2 regions of the Acetobacterium sp. KB-1 genome follow, and region 2 is predicted to be linked to the other one. Evidence: a T-box and tRNA genes for the amino acid it is inferred to sense, from the RefSeq annotation. Region 2 holds a T-box; the other holds one or more tRNA genes.

Region 1 (8,565 bases), 840 kb from region 2:
TGCAACTGCACAAACAACCAGGATGTTGGCTTAGAAGCAGCCACACATTTAAAGAGTGCGTAATAGCTCACTGGTCGAGTGGTTGTGCGCCGAAGATGAACGGGGCTAAAATCTGGCACCGAAGCGATGGATTATGGTACTACCATAGTGGTAGGGGAGCAATGTCTTGAGGGCGAAGCGAAACTGTAAGGTTTGGTGGACACAAGACAAGAGAGAATGTTGGCATGAGTAGCGAAAGTGAAGTGAGAATCTTCACCATCGAAAGCCCAAGGTTTCCTGAGGAAGGTTCGTCCGCTCAGGGTAAGTCGGGGCCTAAGCCGAGGCGAGCAGCGTAGGCGATGGACAACAGGTTGAAATTCCTGTACCACCTTTAATTGTTTGAGAGATGGAGTGACACAGAAGGATAAGCGAACCCAGCGGTTGGAAAAGCTGGGCCAAGCGTCAAGGCTGAGTAGGGAGGCAAATCCCCTTACTCATAAGGCCAAGGCGTGACGGGGAACGAAAAATAAGTAGGGAAGTCGCTGATTTCACGCTGTCAAGAAAAGCTTCTATTGAGAGAGAAGGTGCCCGTACCGTAAACCGACACAGGTAGGCGAGGAGAGAATCCTAAGATGAGCGGGAGAAGTGTTGTTAAGGAACTCGGCAAAATGACTCCGTAACTTCGGGAGAAGGAGTGCCCCCTTATGGGGGCCGCAGAGAAGAGGCTCAAGCGACTGTTTAGCAAAAACATAGGTCTCTGCTAAATCGAAAGATGATGTATAGGGGCTGACGCCTGCCCGGTGCTGGAAGGTTAAGAGGAGTGCTTAGCGCAAGCGAAGGTGCAAATTTAAGCCCCAGTAAACGGCGGCCGTAACTATAACGGTCCTAAGGTAGCGAAATTCCTTGTCAGGTAAGTTCTGACCCGCACGAAAGGCGTAACGATTTGAGCGCTGTCTCGACAACACACCCGGTGAAATTGTAGTACTCGTGAAGATGCGAGTTACCCGCGACAGGACGGAAAGACCCCGTAGAGCTTTACTGCAATCTGGCATTGAGTTTTGATCGTGCACGTACAGGATAGGTGGGAGACAAAGAATTTGGGACGCTAGTTTCGAAGGAGTTGCCCTTGGGATACCACCCTTGTACGATTGGAATTCTAACGAGTGGCCGTAATCCGGTCATCGGACAGTGTCAGACGGGCAGTTTGACTGGGGCGGTCGCCTCCTAAAAAGTATCGGAGGCGCCCAAAGTTACCTTCAGGATGGTTGGAAACCATCTCTTAGAGTGCAAAGGCAAAAAGGTGATTGACTGCGAGAGAGACATCTCGAGCAGAGACGAAAGTCGGGCTTAGTGATCCGGTGGTTCCGAGTGGAAGGGCCATCGCTCAACGGATAAAAGCTACCTCGGGGATAACAGGCTTATCTCCCCCAAGAGTCCACATCGACGGGGAGGTTTGGCACCTCGATGTCGGCTCGTCTCATCCTGGGGCTGAAGCAGGTCCCAAGGGTTGGGCTGTTCGCCCATTAAAGAGGCACGCGAGCTGGGTTCAGAACGTCGTGAGACAGTTCGGTCCCTATCCGTCGTGGGCGTTAGATATTTGAGAAGAGCTGTTCCTAGTACGAGAGGACCGGAACGGACAAACCACTGGTGCACCAGTTGTTCCGCCAGGAGCATAGCTGGGTAGCTAAGTTTGGAAAGGATAAGTGCTGAAGGCATCTAAGCACGAAGCCCCCTTCAAGATAAGATATCTCACCGAAAGGTTAAGGTCCCTGATAGACGATCAGGTAGATAGGCTGGATGTGGAAGTATGGCAACATATGGAGCTGACCAGTACTAATCGACCGAGGTCTTGATCCAAGATTTTATACACTGTGCTGTTTCCAGTGATCGTTACGATCACCGAAAAACAACTTAATAAAATAGCAAGTAGGGATGAGGATTATCTTTTTCTCTAAAAACAGTTTGATTTTTAAGGATTGTTTTTAGAAAAAAAGATGGGCCATTTATCCGGTCTGACCGCTAACGCTCCTTCAAACCTATTTGTTTTTAGCAAAACAAAGCTAAATAAGTCTCGCGACGATGGCGGAAGGGCCACACCTGTTCCCATACCGAACACAGAAGTAAAGTCTTCCAGCGCCGAAAGTACTTGGTGGGCAACTGCCTGGGAGGATAGGACYTTGCGGGATTTTAAATAATCCTCAGTAGCTCAACGGTGGAGCACTCGGCTGTTAACCGATAGGTTGCTGGTTCAAATCCAGCCTGGGGAGCCATTAAGACATCAAGCGGGTGTGAACCATAATGATTCATATCCGCATTTATTACGGCCCCTTGGTCAAGCGGTTAAGACACCGCCCTTTCACGGCGGTAACAGGAGTTCGAGTCTCCTAGGGGTCACCAATTTCATATTCACGCGGCCTGGTAGTTCAGTTGGTTAGAATGCCAGCCTGTCACGCTGGAGGTCGAGAGTTCGAGTCTCTTCCAGGTCGCCATRTAAAKAGAGAACCAAAWATGRATGAACGTAGTGAGRYAACARTTTTGAATGAATCGCTGAGTTGATTGGCTGTGACTTAAAGCAACGTAATTTATATGTGTCAATATTTTATCATTAAGCTGATGTGGCTCAATTGGCAGAGCAGCTGATTTGTAATCAGCAGGTTAACGGTTCGAGTCCGTTCATCAGCTCCATTTTTATGTCAAGAATTATTTAAACATCTGGGAGAATGCCCGAGTGGCTAAAGGGGGCGGACTGTAAATCCGTTGACAACGTCTACGATGGTTCGAATCCATCTTCTCCCACCAACGCTTTATCCCAATTTCATACCTGAAATTGGTCGGCAGGCGAGCATAGCGAGACAACAGTGATAAAGCTAACGCATTTTAATTGAAAACTCATCCAATTAGGATGAGAAGAGTTTTCGAATAAAATACGCTCCTCTAAATACCCATTAGCTCAGTTGCCAAGTAGAGAACCCAAATCTTTGATTTGGTGTGAATCACTTAGTTAGGCAAACGGGAGTATTCATAATCGTTTGGAGACAGACAAAAAGTAAATTATAGCATGACCCATTAGCTCAGTTGGTAGAGCATCTGACTTTTAATCAGGGTGTCGGGCGTTCAAGTCGCCCATGGGTCACCAATTTCTAAATTTAGCCGCAGATGATGCGGTTTTTATTTTGTTTGAATCAAAAAAATGCCGCCCAAGATCTTGACCGATCGTGGCGGCATTTTTTTAGTTACAGGCGCTAATTTAGTCTAATCTATCGATAATACTTATCAAGGACAAGCATGATCTCATCAATTTTCGCTTCACCATCGCCTTTTTCAAAGGCATCTGCTACACAAGAATTCATATGTTTTTTTAAAATTTCCAGGTTCGTCTTTTTTAAAAGGGCCTGAACTGCGAGGATTTGTTTCGAAATGTCAATGCAATACCGATCATTTTCAAGCATCTTTATAATGCCATCAATCTGACCCCGGGCAGTTTTAAGCAGGTTTAGCTCGGTTGTACGATCTTTGACTTCCATAATTATTCAGTGATTTCAGAGGCCGGGTAACCTGCTTCTGTGAGGGCAGCAGTCACTGCACTTAGATTAACATTATCGGAAGCTGTGAAACTGGCCTGGCCTTGTTCTAGAGATACGGACACATCACTGATTCCATCAATGCCATTTAACACACTTTCAACACATTTAACGCAGTGTTGACAACTCATATCACTAACTTTTAATAATTTTTTCATTTTTTTTCCTTCTTTCATTTCAATTTTTTTATCTTTAAGCAGTGTTGCTTTGCTAACGGTAGGATTTGCTTCGGGTTGCTTTACGTTTAATAATTTAGCTTTAAATGTTTTTAGCGATAAAGCGTTGAGCACAACGGAAACTGAACTTAAGCTCATTGCGCCGGCGGCAAACATTGGGTTTAGTTTTAGCCCAAACGGTATAAATAAAACACCAGCAGCAAGGGGGATACCAATCACATTATAAATAAAGGCCCAAAATAAGTTTTGTTTGATGTTCTTCAAAGTGGCCTTACTTAATTGTATTGCTGAAACAATATTCATTAAATCGTTTTGCATAAGGATAACATCGGCCGATTCAATGGCGATGTCGGTGCCGTTACCGATTGCAATGCCGACATCACTTTGGGCTAACGCCGGGGCATCATTGATGCCATCTCCGACCATGATTACCTGATGTCCCTCTGCTTGCAGATTCTTTATCATCGATGCTTTTTCATGGGGAAGCACATTGGCTACGACATTTTCGATGTTGACCGTGTTGCCAATCGCCTGCGCTGTCCGTTCGTTATCGCCGGTGAGCATATAGACCTTGATCCCCATTGCTTTTAGTTGCGAAACGGCTAAATTACTGTTTTCCTTAATGGTATCGGCAACGCCGATGATGCCTTTGACCGATTGATCCCAGCCTACTAATAGCGGCGTTTTTCCCAAATCAGAGAGTCGCAGATAATCATTCATAATGTGTTCAACGGAAAGGCTATTTTGCTCCATTAGTTTGATATTTCCTATCACTACATTTTTACCAGCAAGCTGACCTTGAATACCTAATCCAGATAACGAATCAAATTTTGACACTTCATGTAAAGAAAGATGAAGTTCATCAGCTTTCTTTACAATCGCTTCACTCAGCGGGTGCTCTGATTTTTTTTCTAAAGAAGCGGTTATGGTTAACAATTCATTCTGATCGATTTCAGAATCATAAAGAATGATATCGGTAATCGATGGAGAACCGATCGTTAAGGTACCGGTCTTATCGAAAACAACGGTATTTGATTTGCCAAGAATTTCCAAAGCCGGACCATTCTTAAATAAGATGCCTTTTTCGGCGCCTTTTCCGGTACCAACCATAATAGCTGTTGGAGTGGCTAGTCCTAAGGCACAGGGGCAGGAAATAACGAGAACAGATATCGCAGCCGATAAGGCAAAAGATAGCCCAAAACCAAGGATCATCCAGATTATAAAAGTCAGCAGTGAGATTCCCATTACTGCGGGAACAAAAAAGCGACTGATTTCATCGGCAATTCTGGCAATTGGGGCTTTCGATGACTGTGCTTCTTCAACCAGTTGTATAATTTTACTGAGGGTAGTGTCCTGTCCGATCTTAGTCGCTTTAAATTCAAAAGAACCGGTTTTATTCATACTGCCGGAAATAACAGTGTCACCGGTCACTTTTTCGACAGGCAAACTTTCGCCAGTCAGTAGAGATTCGTCAACGCTGGAATGACCACTCAGAATAATCCCATCGACAGGAACACGTTCTCCGGGGCGAATAATGACAATATCATCGATTCGAACCTCATCAATAGAAATTTCGACTTCTAAATTATTTCTTAACACGCGGGCGTTTTCGGGTACTAAAGCAATCAATTTTTCGATCGCTTGGGACGTTTTTCCTTTTGCTTTTGTTTCAAGAAATTTGCCTAAAGTGATTAAAACTAAAATAACAGTGGTTGATTCAAAATAGAGTTCATGTGAATAGTGATGAATCAATTCCATATTATCATATGAAAAACCATAAGCGAGGATAAACAAAACGATAACCCCATAGATAAAGGCAGCACTCGTGCCTACGGCCACGAGCGAATCCATATTAGGAATACGTTTGGCCAGAGCTTTAAAACCATTGATGTAAAAATGCCGACACAAAAAGACAACCGGTAAGGTTAGAAACATTTGCGTTAAGGCGTTAATCAGTAAGTTTTTTTCGCCAGCTAAAAAAGCGGGAATTGGCAAGCCGATCATCGGACCCATGGCGAGATAAAATAAGGGGAGGGTAAAGATCAGCGAACTGATGAGTCGCGATTTAACTTCGTCAATTTGAACTTGATAACTGGGCTTATCATTTTGTTTTTTATTAGTACCTGAGGTGAATTTACTTCCTTCTTCAACCAGTGTTGCGCCATAGCCTAGAGCTGTGATGGTGGTGACAATCAGCGGTACGGGAGCAAGTGTCGGATCATGCTGGACAATTAGTTTCTCATTTGAAAAATTAATAACGGCAGAATCGACACCATCTATTTGGCCAACTTTACGTTCAATGGCGCTGGCACATGCGGTGCAGGTCATGCCACTAATATTAAACTGCGTTCTTTCCATAGTGAGTCCTCCTTTTAAATCTACCCCTCATGGGGAGGGGGTGTCTTTATAACCGAATAATACACCATTTATCGATTTGTGTCAACACAATAATTAATTTTAAGAAACATGCAATCGGTTGCTAGAAAAAATTACATCTTGCTATCATTTTTTAAAGTGCTATAATGAAAAACAGAAATATTGGGTATATTAATAAGAAGAAAATGTTTTGAAATTTAATTGAAAGGAGATTAATCATGTTACATAGTGAAGACGCAGATATTAATTTGGTTATCAGGCAAGTTATCGATCTTGATATGAAGGCGGTGCGGATCAAAAAAAATGTTAGCCAACGAGCGGATCGAATTTTAGAACATACTAAAAATAAGATTAAAGCAAATGAGAAAAATGAATTAGATGGTGTTCAGGAATTAGCCAAACAAAACTATCACGTGGAGATTAGCAAAGCCAAAGAAGAGCGTCAAAGCATCATTGATTCGATGGTTCAGGAATTAGCTAAGACTCAATGCCGATATGATGAGAAAAAAGATGAAAAGGCACTGGAAGTTCTGGAAAAACTCTTTAAGTAACCGATGGCAGTATCTGATTCTATGGATTTTCGATCTAAATTTTATAGAAAAGTGTGAGAGTTAAATGTCTAAAAGTAAACATGCAGCTATAAATACAAAAGTGCTTGCAATGCGAGCTCGAAGAATTAATGATAAAGATTATCTTGAGTTGATTAAGGCAAAAGACTTGAAAGAAGTATTCCTTTACCTAAGAGATCATACTTATTATGGCGATTTTTTAAGTAAAATGAATCCAGAAGATCTTCATCGAACAGAGATTGAAGCGCACTTGAATGATTTGAAAGTGCGTGACACCGAAAAGCTGATGCATTACCTACTCGGTGAGGAAAAGAATTTTCTTCTGATTTTGCTAATCCGTATGGAGGTCGAATCGATTCGAATTTTAATTCGTGGCATCGCCAGAAGTGGTAATTTGGAATCACTCAAGGCACTAATGATTTTTTCCGAAAAGTACACTAAAGTACCTTTTGATCGTCTTTTTCGTGCTAGAGACTGGGAAGAATTTAAAAAGATGCTCGTTAATACCGATTACTACCGTATTTTTGAAATTTATAAGGATATCAAGGGTCCCCATGACTTAGTAATGGTGGAAAAAAATCTGGATCGCTATTATTATGATTTGTTAAAAAACCGTTTAATGAAGCTTGATAAAAAATCGAATCAAGATTTAATCGATCTACAAAGACGAAACTTCGATTTGCTAAATTTAATCTGGATTTATCGCGGAAAAAAATTCTATAGCTTATCCCGAGAAGAATTAATTGCCTATTCGCTACGCGGTGGTCTGGAGCTTAATGAGAAACGTTTATTAAGCCTGGTTGATGCAAAAAATCTCGTCGAAATTAAAGCTTTATTAACAAATTCTGATTATGCATTTCTTTTTAACCACACGGATACCATCGATTTATTTATGGAAAGACGCAAGGAACGCTATTTGTATTATCAGAACTTAAAGCTTTTCGGCGATAGTGACAGTGGTTTGGGTCGGGTTGTAGCATATGTGCGCTTGTTGGATTTTGAAATCGAAGATATCACGTCAATAATTGAAAGCAAGCGTTATCGAATGGGCGCGGATGAGACAAAAAAATATTTAATCAGACCCATTGATTAGGGTGTGAAAGGAAGTACTCTATGGCAGTTGAAAATGTGATTATGATGGATGTAGTCGGCAAAATTAAAGATGTAGACAAATTTGCCAAAGACATTTTTCTTTTCAATGACATACAAATAGTGGACGCCATGCACGAGATTGACTCGGGTAGATTTATTCTGCCAATTCGGGAAGAAAACATGGGAGAACTATTGGGGTTTGCTCAGCTTGTGTCTGGAGAAACCATGATGGATGAGAAGAATTTTGTCAAAACCGTAAATAAATTAAATGAACTCTACAAGGGATCCCTCAGTTTAGATATGGTGTCTTTAGCGAAAGGTGATACGGATCTCGGAAAAGCGTTGGCCAATGCTAAAGCTTTTGAAAACAATTTAGTCCTTGAGTATGGTGAGATCAAAGAAATAAACGATCGCCTTGAAACGCTTGAAAAAAGCAGAACGGCTTATGGCTATTTAGATGAACTGGAAGCTAATATGAGCGAACTTGATCATCTCGAAAATTTTTCGTTTAGTATGGGATCAGTTACAAAGGATAATGCCGCCCGCTTGAAAAGTATTTATAACAGTGTGACTTCAATTGTATTTCATGTTGGCAATCAGGTAGACAATGAAGAAGTGTTTATGATTGTGTCCCCCAGGGATTTAGAAATTGAATCCAAGCGGATTCTAAAGGCGCTGAATTTTAAGCCCATTGAAGGGTTTAGTTCAGAATATACCGAAACACCAAAGATCATTCTTAAAAAAATTAATCAAGAAGTTGAAGTGTTAAAAGAAAGAAAATCAAAGTTACTT
Region 2 (8,565 bases):
AAATAATACATCCATAAAACCTCTTATGCTCGTTTTTACAAGATAAGAGGTTTTATTTTTTGTTGTTTGGGTAGATACCATAAAAAAAGCGAGGTAGCAATGTTTGTAGATAAAGCAGAGATTATTCTAAAGGCCGGCAACGGCGGACATGGCGGCATGAGTTTTCGCCGCGAAAAATATGTTCCCAATGGTGGTCCAGACGGTGGTAACGGAGGGCATGGCGGCAATATTTTATTTATGGCTGATAATGGTTTTCGGACCCTGATGGAATTTAAATATAAAAGAAAACACAAAGCAGAAAATGGCGAAAACGGAACCGGTTGTCGGTCTACCGGTAAAACCGGAGAAGATCTGATTATCAAAGTACCAGTGGGAACCATTATTAAAGATAAAGATACCGGACGAATCATCTGCGATCTTTCAGAACATGGACAAAAATACCGGGTCGCCGAAGGCGGCCGGGGTGGTCGGGGAAACATGAACTTTGCCACCGCCACCAGACAGGCACCTCGTTTTGCCCAGGGTGGTGTCAAGGGTCAGGAACGCACCGTTATTCTTGAACTCAAGCTGCTTGCTGATGTAGGTCTGATTGGTTTTCCAAATGTCGGTAAATCAACCCTTTTATCGGTGATCACTAAAGCTAAGCCCAAGATAGCCAATTACCATTTTACCACCATCGTTCCCAATCTTGGAGTGGTTGAATGGCGAAATTTTGATCCTTTTGTGATCGCTGACATTCCCGGTTTGATCGAAGGTGCTCATGAGGGTACCGGACTGGGGGATCAGTTCCTTAGACACGTGGAACGAACCAAACTGCTGATTCATCTTCTGGACGCCTCTGGCAGTGAAGGCCGGGAGCCTTTGGATGATTTTAAAAAGATCAACTTTGAATTGGAAAAATACAACGAAAAATTGGCAAAACGCGTTCAGATCGTGGCCTTGAACAAGGTTGATCTTCTTTTAGAACCTGAAGAAACGGATAATTTAAAGGCTGAATTGGAACAAATGGGCTATGAAGTCTTTGTCATTTCCGCAGTAACTGGTCAGGGACTCAATGAACTGTTAAGCCGAACCATAAAGTTGCTCGATGAAATTGGCGAAGTAGAGCCGATTTTTGACTTTGAACCGGAAACTGAAATCATTTTCACCCCGGACTTTAAAGAAAAACAATTCACCGTTGAAAAATTCGATCATTTATTTGTAGTTAAAGGTGCATTCGTGGAGCGACTGATTACGTCGGTTAACTTTGAAGATTTGGATTCCATAGGTTTCTTCCAGCGGGTTCTAAAAGATAAAGGCGTCTTTGAAGAATTGGAAAGAATGGGCATTCAGGATGAAGATGTGGTTCAACTCGAAGAGATCGAATTTGAGTATTTTAAATAGATTTCCCGCATTATTATATGTTATAATAGCGTCGTAGAAAGTAGAGAAAAAATGTTAACAAGTAAACAAAGAAGTTATTTAAGAAAACTTGCGATGGATATTCCCGATATCATTTTCATCGGTAAAGATGGCATCACACCACAAGTCATCGTGCAGACCAGGGACGCCATTATTGCCCGGGAACTGATCAAGGGAAAGGTTCAAAATAATTCTCTGGAAGATGTCAATAATGTGGCCCGGGAATTAGCTGCAGCCACAAAATCCGATATTGTGTGCACCATCGGTAGTAAATTTATCCTTTATAAGAAGAATTTATTAAAAACAAAAATCGAGGTGCCTACAAAAAATCAGAAACCCATTAAACGTGTCAAGAAAAAGGCACTTAGTCCGTCGCGAAAATTCACTAATTCATAGTAAGCAAAGGTTTGAGATGAAGAAAAAAATCGGTCTTCTGGGAGGAAGTTTTAATCCCATCCATACGGGGCATCTACTACTGGCAGAGTCGGCTCGAGATCAATATGAATTGGATAAGGTGTTGTTTATTCCTACCGGGAATAACCCATTTAAGTTATCTCAAGACGAAATTGCCAGAAAGCACCGACTTAAAATGGTCGAACTGGCAATCGCAGGCAATGACAGTTTTGAAATTTTGACCCATGAAATTGATCAGAGTGGTATCACCTATACGATTGATACCATCAATACCATTAAAGAAATTTATCCGGACTGTGATTTTTATTTTATTGCCGGTGCCGATTTAATGTTTGAAATCACCTTATGGAAGGGTGCCCCGGAATTATTAAAGTCGGTGAAGTTTATCACGACATTCCGTCCGGGTTATAGTCACGATCGGCTGGATATGCGGATCAAAGAGCTACAGGAGATTTACGGGGCGTCTATTTTCAAGCTGTATGCCACCGAAATGGACATTGCCTCTTCTGATATCCGGGCACGAATTAAAAATGGATACTCCATTCGTTATTTACTTCCTGACGCGGTGGAAGCCTATATTCATGAGTATCACCTTTACTTGCCGAATGTGTCTATTGAGGATAGCAATGAATTGGACTGATATCGAAGAAGATTTAAAAAGAATTCTAACTCCTAAACGCTTCACACACACACAAAACGTGGTTGAGGCGGCTGAGAAACTGGCTCATAACTTTGGCTGTGATCAAGACCAGGCCAGGTTGGCAGCGTTGCTGCATGACTGTGCTAAGAATCTGACAGATGAACAGCAGCTTGACTGCGCCAAACGGCATCAGATTAAAATCGATCGTGTGAGTCGAAATGATCCCCAGCTACTTCATGGCCCAGTGGGTGCGGTCCTTGCTAAAGAGCGTTACGGTATCAACGATACCGCAATTCAAAATGCCATAGATTGTCACACTACTGGTTGCAAGAATATGAGCACACTGGATAAGATTATTTATCTGGCCGATTATATTGAAAAAGACCGTACTTTTCCAGGCGTTGAGACCATTCGACAAATGGCAGATACTGATTTGGACGGGGCCACTATTATGGCACTAACTAATTGTATCTGTCATGTGGCGCGAACAGGTGCACTACTCCATAAGCGAACCATCGATGCGCGAAACGATTTAATTATCAAAACCATAAACTTAAAGAAAATTAAAAAAGAAAGTGAGTGATTTTTATTATTCCAGAAGAATTTGCACAAAAAATAAAAAGCTGGATTGAGGACAAAAACGGGGTGGATATTGAGGTCATTAATGTAACCGAAATGACATCCATTGCCAATTATTTTGTTATTGCCAGCGGGAGTTCTGAACGTCAGGTCAAAGCTATTGCTGATAATATAGAGTATGAAGCTAAACAATTGGAAATATTCCCCAAAAACATCGAGGGCCAACGGGAAGGTCGCTGGATTTTACTGGATTATTATGATGTGATCATCCATATTTTTCATGCCGAAGAACGAGAGTTTTATAACTTGGAAAAACTTTGGAAAAGCAGCCCTGTTAATCGATAATCTGCGTCTCATGCAATCAACTTGATTGATACTTTTTATCTAAGTGAATTTTACTGGAGATAAAAAGTCAACAATTGATATAAACTTTGGGTATCAACCGAATTACTGAACCAATCGAAATGGTGGCACTTCTTGATCCTTCGGGGCTGGAAAATCCACCTTTTTAAATGTCGGGATTAATTCTATCATGGATAGCAGAGTGAATTTCATAATAAAACAATTAATTTCAGTACTAAGAAAATTAGAAAGAGGTAACTATGAAAATAGGAATCGTTGGCTTACCCAACGTCGGGAAAAGCACCATATTCAATGCGTTAACTAAGGCCGGGGCAGAGTCTGCCAATTATCCATTTTGCACCATTGATCCTAATATCGGGGTTGTGACAGTGCCAGATCCACGTTTAGCTGTTTTAGAAAAAATGTACAATTCAAAAAAGGTAATCCCTACTACCATCGAATTTGTCGACATTGCCGGTCTGGTGCGCGGTGCCAGCAAAGGCGAAGGTCTTGGAAACAAGTTTCTTTCGCATATCCGTGAGGTTGATGCCATTGTCCATGTTGTCCGTTGTTTTGAAGATGAAAATGTGGTTCATGTGGAAGGAAAAATCGATCCCATCGACGATCTGGAGACCATCAATCTGGAACTTATTTTTGCAGATATCGAAATGCTGGATCGACGGATCGAAAAAAATAAAAAGCTGGCTAAAACAAATCCTCAGGAAAAAGCTAACATCGAAGTAGCGATGCGATTGCGGGAAATTCTTGAAGGTGGAAAAATGCCGCATGACGATGATTTTACAGTCGATGAATGGGAATTCATTCAAACGATTCAATTGATTTCGATTAAACCGGTACTTTATATCGCCAATGTTTCAGAGAATGATCTTCATGAAGATAATGAGATGGTAACCCGTTTAAAAGTGACTGTTCGGGAAAATCACTCCGGTAGTCACAAGGATATTATTAAAATTTCGGCAAAAATTGAAGAAGAAATCGCTCAGTTTGATGATGCTGAAAAAGCAGAATTTTTATCTGATATGGGTTTGGAAGAATCGGGACTTGACCAGGTTATTCGTTCAGGCTATAAGTTATTAGGGCTGATTACTTTTTTGACCGCCGGACCCCAGGAGATAAGAGCCTGGACTGTCACCGAAGGTACCAAAGCGCCTCAGGCCGCCGGTAAGATCCACACTGATATTGAACGTGGGTTTATTCGGGCTGAGATAACGAGTTTTGAACAATTAATTGAAGCCGGTACGGAAGTAAAAGCCAAGGAAAGCGGCGTCACCCGGGTTGAAGGAAAAGACTATGTCATGAAAGATGGCGATGTTACCTTTTTTCGATTTAATGTCTAGATTATTTATCCTAGCAGTTAGCATTTAGATATAAACCACCCGATAACCTGGAGGTTACTGTGAAAGATCTTGTTTTAGTCGCTGTCAATGCGAAATATATCCACACTAATCTGGCCGTTCGTTCATTAAAGGCGCAACTGCCGGATTTTAATGTTGAAATTCTGGAGATGTCAATTAATGATCCAATTCATCGTATTATCAAGCTACTGCTCGATCACGATGCTAAACGTATTGGTTTTTCTTGTTATATCTGGAATATAGAAATTGTTCTAAAGTTAGCCGAAATAGTTAAAAAAGCCAGGCCCCAGGTGCAAATTATTCTAGGCGGTCCGGAGGTTAGTTTTGATGCCATGACGCTGATGAAGAACTATCCTTTCTGCGACATTATTGTAAAGGGGGAAGGGGAAGGTATACTAAACGCGTTGCTCAAAGATCGCGACCAGGAACGCTTTAGTAAAATTCCCGGGCTCTGCTATCGAAAACGATCGGGAGAAATTGTTGATAGTCCCGATTCGAAAGCGGTTCCATTAAACCAATTGACTTTTCCTTATTTAAATGAGAATCTAAACAGTCTCAATCATAAGATTATTTATTATGAAACCATGCGAGGCTGCCCGTTTTCCTGTTCATATTGCCTTTCTTCAACTACACAGAAACTAAACATCTTGAGTTTGGATAGGGTTTTTAAGGAGTTGGATTTCTTTATTCAGGCTGGTGTCAAACAGGTTAAACTGGTAGACCGGACATTTAACTGCGATTTGAGCCGAGCTAAAGAAATATTTTCCTATCTTATTAAACAAGGCGGCGACACTAATTTTCACTTTGAAATGACCGGAGATCTCATCGATGATGGAATGATTGCTCTGCTAGCGATGGCACCGCCGGGACTGATTCAATTCGAAATCGGTGTTCAAAGCACAGCACCCGCTACGCTTTCGGCTATTGGCCGAAAAATCAGTGTCGAACGAACAGAAAATCATGTAAAAAAACTCTTGGAACAAGATAATATTCATATTCATCTGGATCTGATTGCTGGCCTACCCCATGAAACCTATGAGGTGTTTAAGTCATCCTTTAATCAGGTCATTGCCCTTAATCCCGGTATGCTGCAATTAGGCTTTCTGAAGTGTCTGAAAGGTACCCGCATTCGCAAAGAGTCTGAGATCCATGATTACCAGTATGCCAGCTTTCCGCCATATGAAATTATTTCTAATAAGTATCTTAGTGCTGAGGAACTGTATCAATTGCGTCAAATTGAAGTGTTAGTGGATCGTTATTTCAATAGCGGCGCATTCAAACATAGTTTGGCATTTATTTTTCAAGCCAAGATTTACGACACCCCTTTTGACTTTTTTGAAGCCTTTTCTTGCTATTGGGACGAACAGGGATATTATGAAGTAGGAAAATCAAAAGAACAACTCTTTAGTATTTTAAAGGAGTTTTTCAAAGAACAAAAAAAGAATGATCAAGTTAGTGAATGGATTAAGTTTGACTTTCTCTCCCAGGGGAATCTCAGACTGCCAGGCGATATGCTTGATACTTGTCCTGATAAGGAATGGATCTTCGAATTTTTAAAAGATCCTCAGAATATCGCGACTTTCCTGAATGTCTTTGCTAATTTTACACCAAAAAAAATCTATAACCAGGTCAAGTTTCAGTATTTTTCGAGAACGTTGATTGATCATTTTTCCGAATCAACAACAATCAATAATGAACAAGGATTATTAGTATTCTTTGAAACGGGATTTAGCATTATTTGCTAATTTTTGATGTTTAATTTACTAAATTAATTTTTTTTAAAAGTATTGATTCTTTTTTAGATAAAGGTTATACTAATACTCAATAAAAATAAAAAAGGCGCTGATAAGGACGAGTAAGTTACCCATTAGATTCAGAGAATAGGCAACCTGGCTGTAATTGCCTATACTAGTGATAATTGAAAACCACCTTGGAGTCAAAACCTGAAATCGGATCGATAGTTGTGCAGTGTAGCATCTTTCATTTTTTAATAGTAGGGTTTTTCGGAGCTGACCGTTATTCAGAACTTAAGTGGATTCACGCATGTGAATCAAATTGGGTGGAACCGCGTTAATACGTCCCTTTGTTTGACAAAGGGACTTTTTTTGTTTTTATAAGCGAGTCGCTGGAAAATAATGCTGGGTTACAATTAAATTCAGAAATAAAGGAGAAAACCATGATTACTATTACGTTAAAAGACGGATCCATAAAGACTTATGAACCCGGAATCACTGTCCTTGAAGTTGCCAATGATATCAGTCCCGGTTTAGCTAAAAATACAATGGCAGGGGAACTGGGTGGCAAGGTTGTCGATGTTCGTCAACCGATTAACGAAGATGCCACCCTCAATCTGTTAAAATTTGAAGATGAAGGCGGCAAGCATGCTTTCTGGCATACCGGTTCCCATCTGCTGGCTCAGGCGGTCAAACGATTGTATCCACAGGCAAAACTGGCCATTGGCCCGGCCATTGATAATGGTTTTTACTATGATATTGATGTCGATGTGATTATCACCCCGGAAATCATGGAAAAAATTGAAAAAGAAATGGCTAAAATTGTTAAGGAAGGGCTGGTGATTAGTCGTTACGAACTGAACCGCAACGACGCTTTGGCAAAGGTTAATGCTGAAGGCGAGATTTATAAGGCTGAACTGATCGAAAATCTGCCGGAAGACGCCATCATCAGCTTTTATTCCCAGGGTGAGTTCTCGGATCTTTGTGCCGGTCCCCATATTCAAAACCTCAGCGGAATTAAAGCCATTAAGCTTTTAAGTCTGGCCGGTGCCTACTGGCGGGGTGATGAGAAAAATAAAATGCTACAGCGGATCTACGGCATTACCTTCCCTAAAAAAAGTCAGTTGGATGAGTACCTGACTCGACTCGAAGAAGCCAAAAAACGGGATCATCGTAAATTAGGAAAAGAACTTGATCTTTTTTCATTGCATGAAGAAGGTCCCGGATTTCCTTTCTTCCATCCGAAGGGCATGATCATTCGAAACGAGCTGGAAAACTTTTGGCGCGAAGAACACCAACGTCGAGGCTACCATGAAATTAAAACACCCATTATACTTAATAACGATCTATGGAAACGTTCGGGACATTGGGATAAATATAAAGAAAATATGTATTTTACTGAGATTGATGAGAGTGAATATGCCATTAAACCAATGAACTGCCCCGGCGGCATGCTGGTTTATAAAACAAAGGGTCACTCCTATCGTGATTTACCGTTAAAAATGGGAGAACTGGGTCTAGTTCACCGCCATGAACTGCATGGTGCGCTTCATGGACTGATGCGTGTCCGTGCTTTTACTCAGGATGATGCGCATATTTTCATGACTCCCGAGCAAATTCAAGAAGAAGTCATCAAGGTAATCGATCTGGCTGATGATGTTTATAAGATATTCGGTTTTAGTTATAAAGTTGAATTATCGACACAACCAGAAAATTCGATTGGATCTGATGAAGTTTGGGAAATAGCAACCGAAGCATTAAGAAAAGCCCTTGAGAAAAAAGAAATCAATTATCGTCTCAATCCTGGCGATGGAGCATTTTATGGACCTAAAATTGATTTCCACCTGGAAGATAGCCTAGGACGAACATGGCAATGTGGAACGATTCAATTAGATTTCCAAATGCCGGAACGTTTTGATCTGAACTATATTGGTTCGGATGGCGAAAAACATCGTCCGGTTATTATTCATCGTACGATTTTAGGGAGTATCGAACGATTTTTGGGGATCCTGATTGAGCACTTTGCCGGAAAATTCCCGGTTTGGTTGGCGCCGGTTCAGGTCATGATTATCCCCGTTGC

Evidence for each region. A T-box is a leader RNA that pairs with one kind of tRNA and senses whether it is charged. The one in region 2 lies ahead of thrS (threonine--tRNA ligase), so its partner is inferred to be a tRNA-Thr.
Region 1: it encodes a tRNA-Thr, which carries the amino acid that the T-box ahead of thrS (threonine--tRNA ligase) is inferred to sense. The anticodon was not compared.

What each region holds. Positions count from the first base shown of each region.
Region 1 is NZ_CP030040.1:1,390,965-1,399,529, reverse strand. It holds rRNA gene DOZ58_RS06450 (23S ribosomal RNA) at 1-1,836, shown strand, start outside; rRNA gene rrf (5S ribosomal RNA) at 2,049-2,165, shown strand; tRNA gene DOZ58_RS06440 (tRNA-Asn) at 2,175-2,249, shown strand; tRNA gene DOZ58_RS06435 (tRNA-Glu) at 2,302-2,376, shown strand; tRNA gene DOZ58_RS06430 (tRNA-Asp) at 2,392-2,468, shown strand; tRNA gene DOZ58_RS06425 (tRNA-Thr) at 2,589-2,664, shown strand; tRNA gene DOZ58_RS06420 (tRNA-Tyr) at 2,694-2,778, shown strand; tRNA gene DOZ58_RS06415 (tRNA-Lys) at 3,040-3,115, shown strand; gene DOZ58_RS06410 (metal-sensing transcriptional repressor) at 3,237-3,503, opposite strand; gene DOZ58_RS06405 (heavy metal translocating P-type ATPase) at 3,506-6,094, opposite strand; gene DOZ58_RS06400 (hypothetical protein) at 6,331-6,663, shown strand; gene DOZ58_RS06395 (V-type ATPase subunit) at 6,728-7,774, shown strand; gene DOZ58_RS06390 (V-type ATP synthase subunit I) at 7,795-8,565, shown strand, end outside.
Region 2 is NZ_CP030040.1:555,379-563,943, forward strand. It holds gene obgE (GTPase ObgE) at 100-1,383, shown strand; gene DOZ58_RS02610 (YhbY family RNA-binding protein) at 1,435-1,797, shown strand; gene nadD (nicotinate-nucleotide adenylyltransferase) at 1,814-2,455, shown strand; gene yqeK (bis(5'-nucleosyl)-tetraphosphatase (symmetrical) YqeK) at 2,442-3,038, shown strand; gene rsfS (ribosome silencing factor) at 3,035-3,379, shown strand; gene ychF (redox-regulated ATPase YchF) at 3,637-4,734, shown strand; gene DOZ58_RS02635 (B12-binding domain-containing radical SAM protein) at 4,794-6,497, shown strand; T-box leader at 6,586-6,838, shown strand; gene thrS (threonine--tRNA ligase) at 6,929-8,565, shown strand, end outside.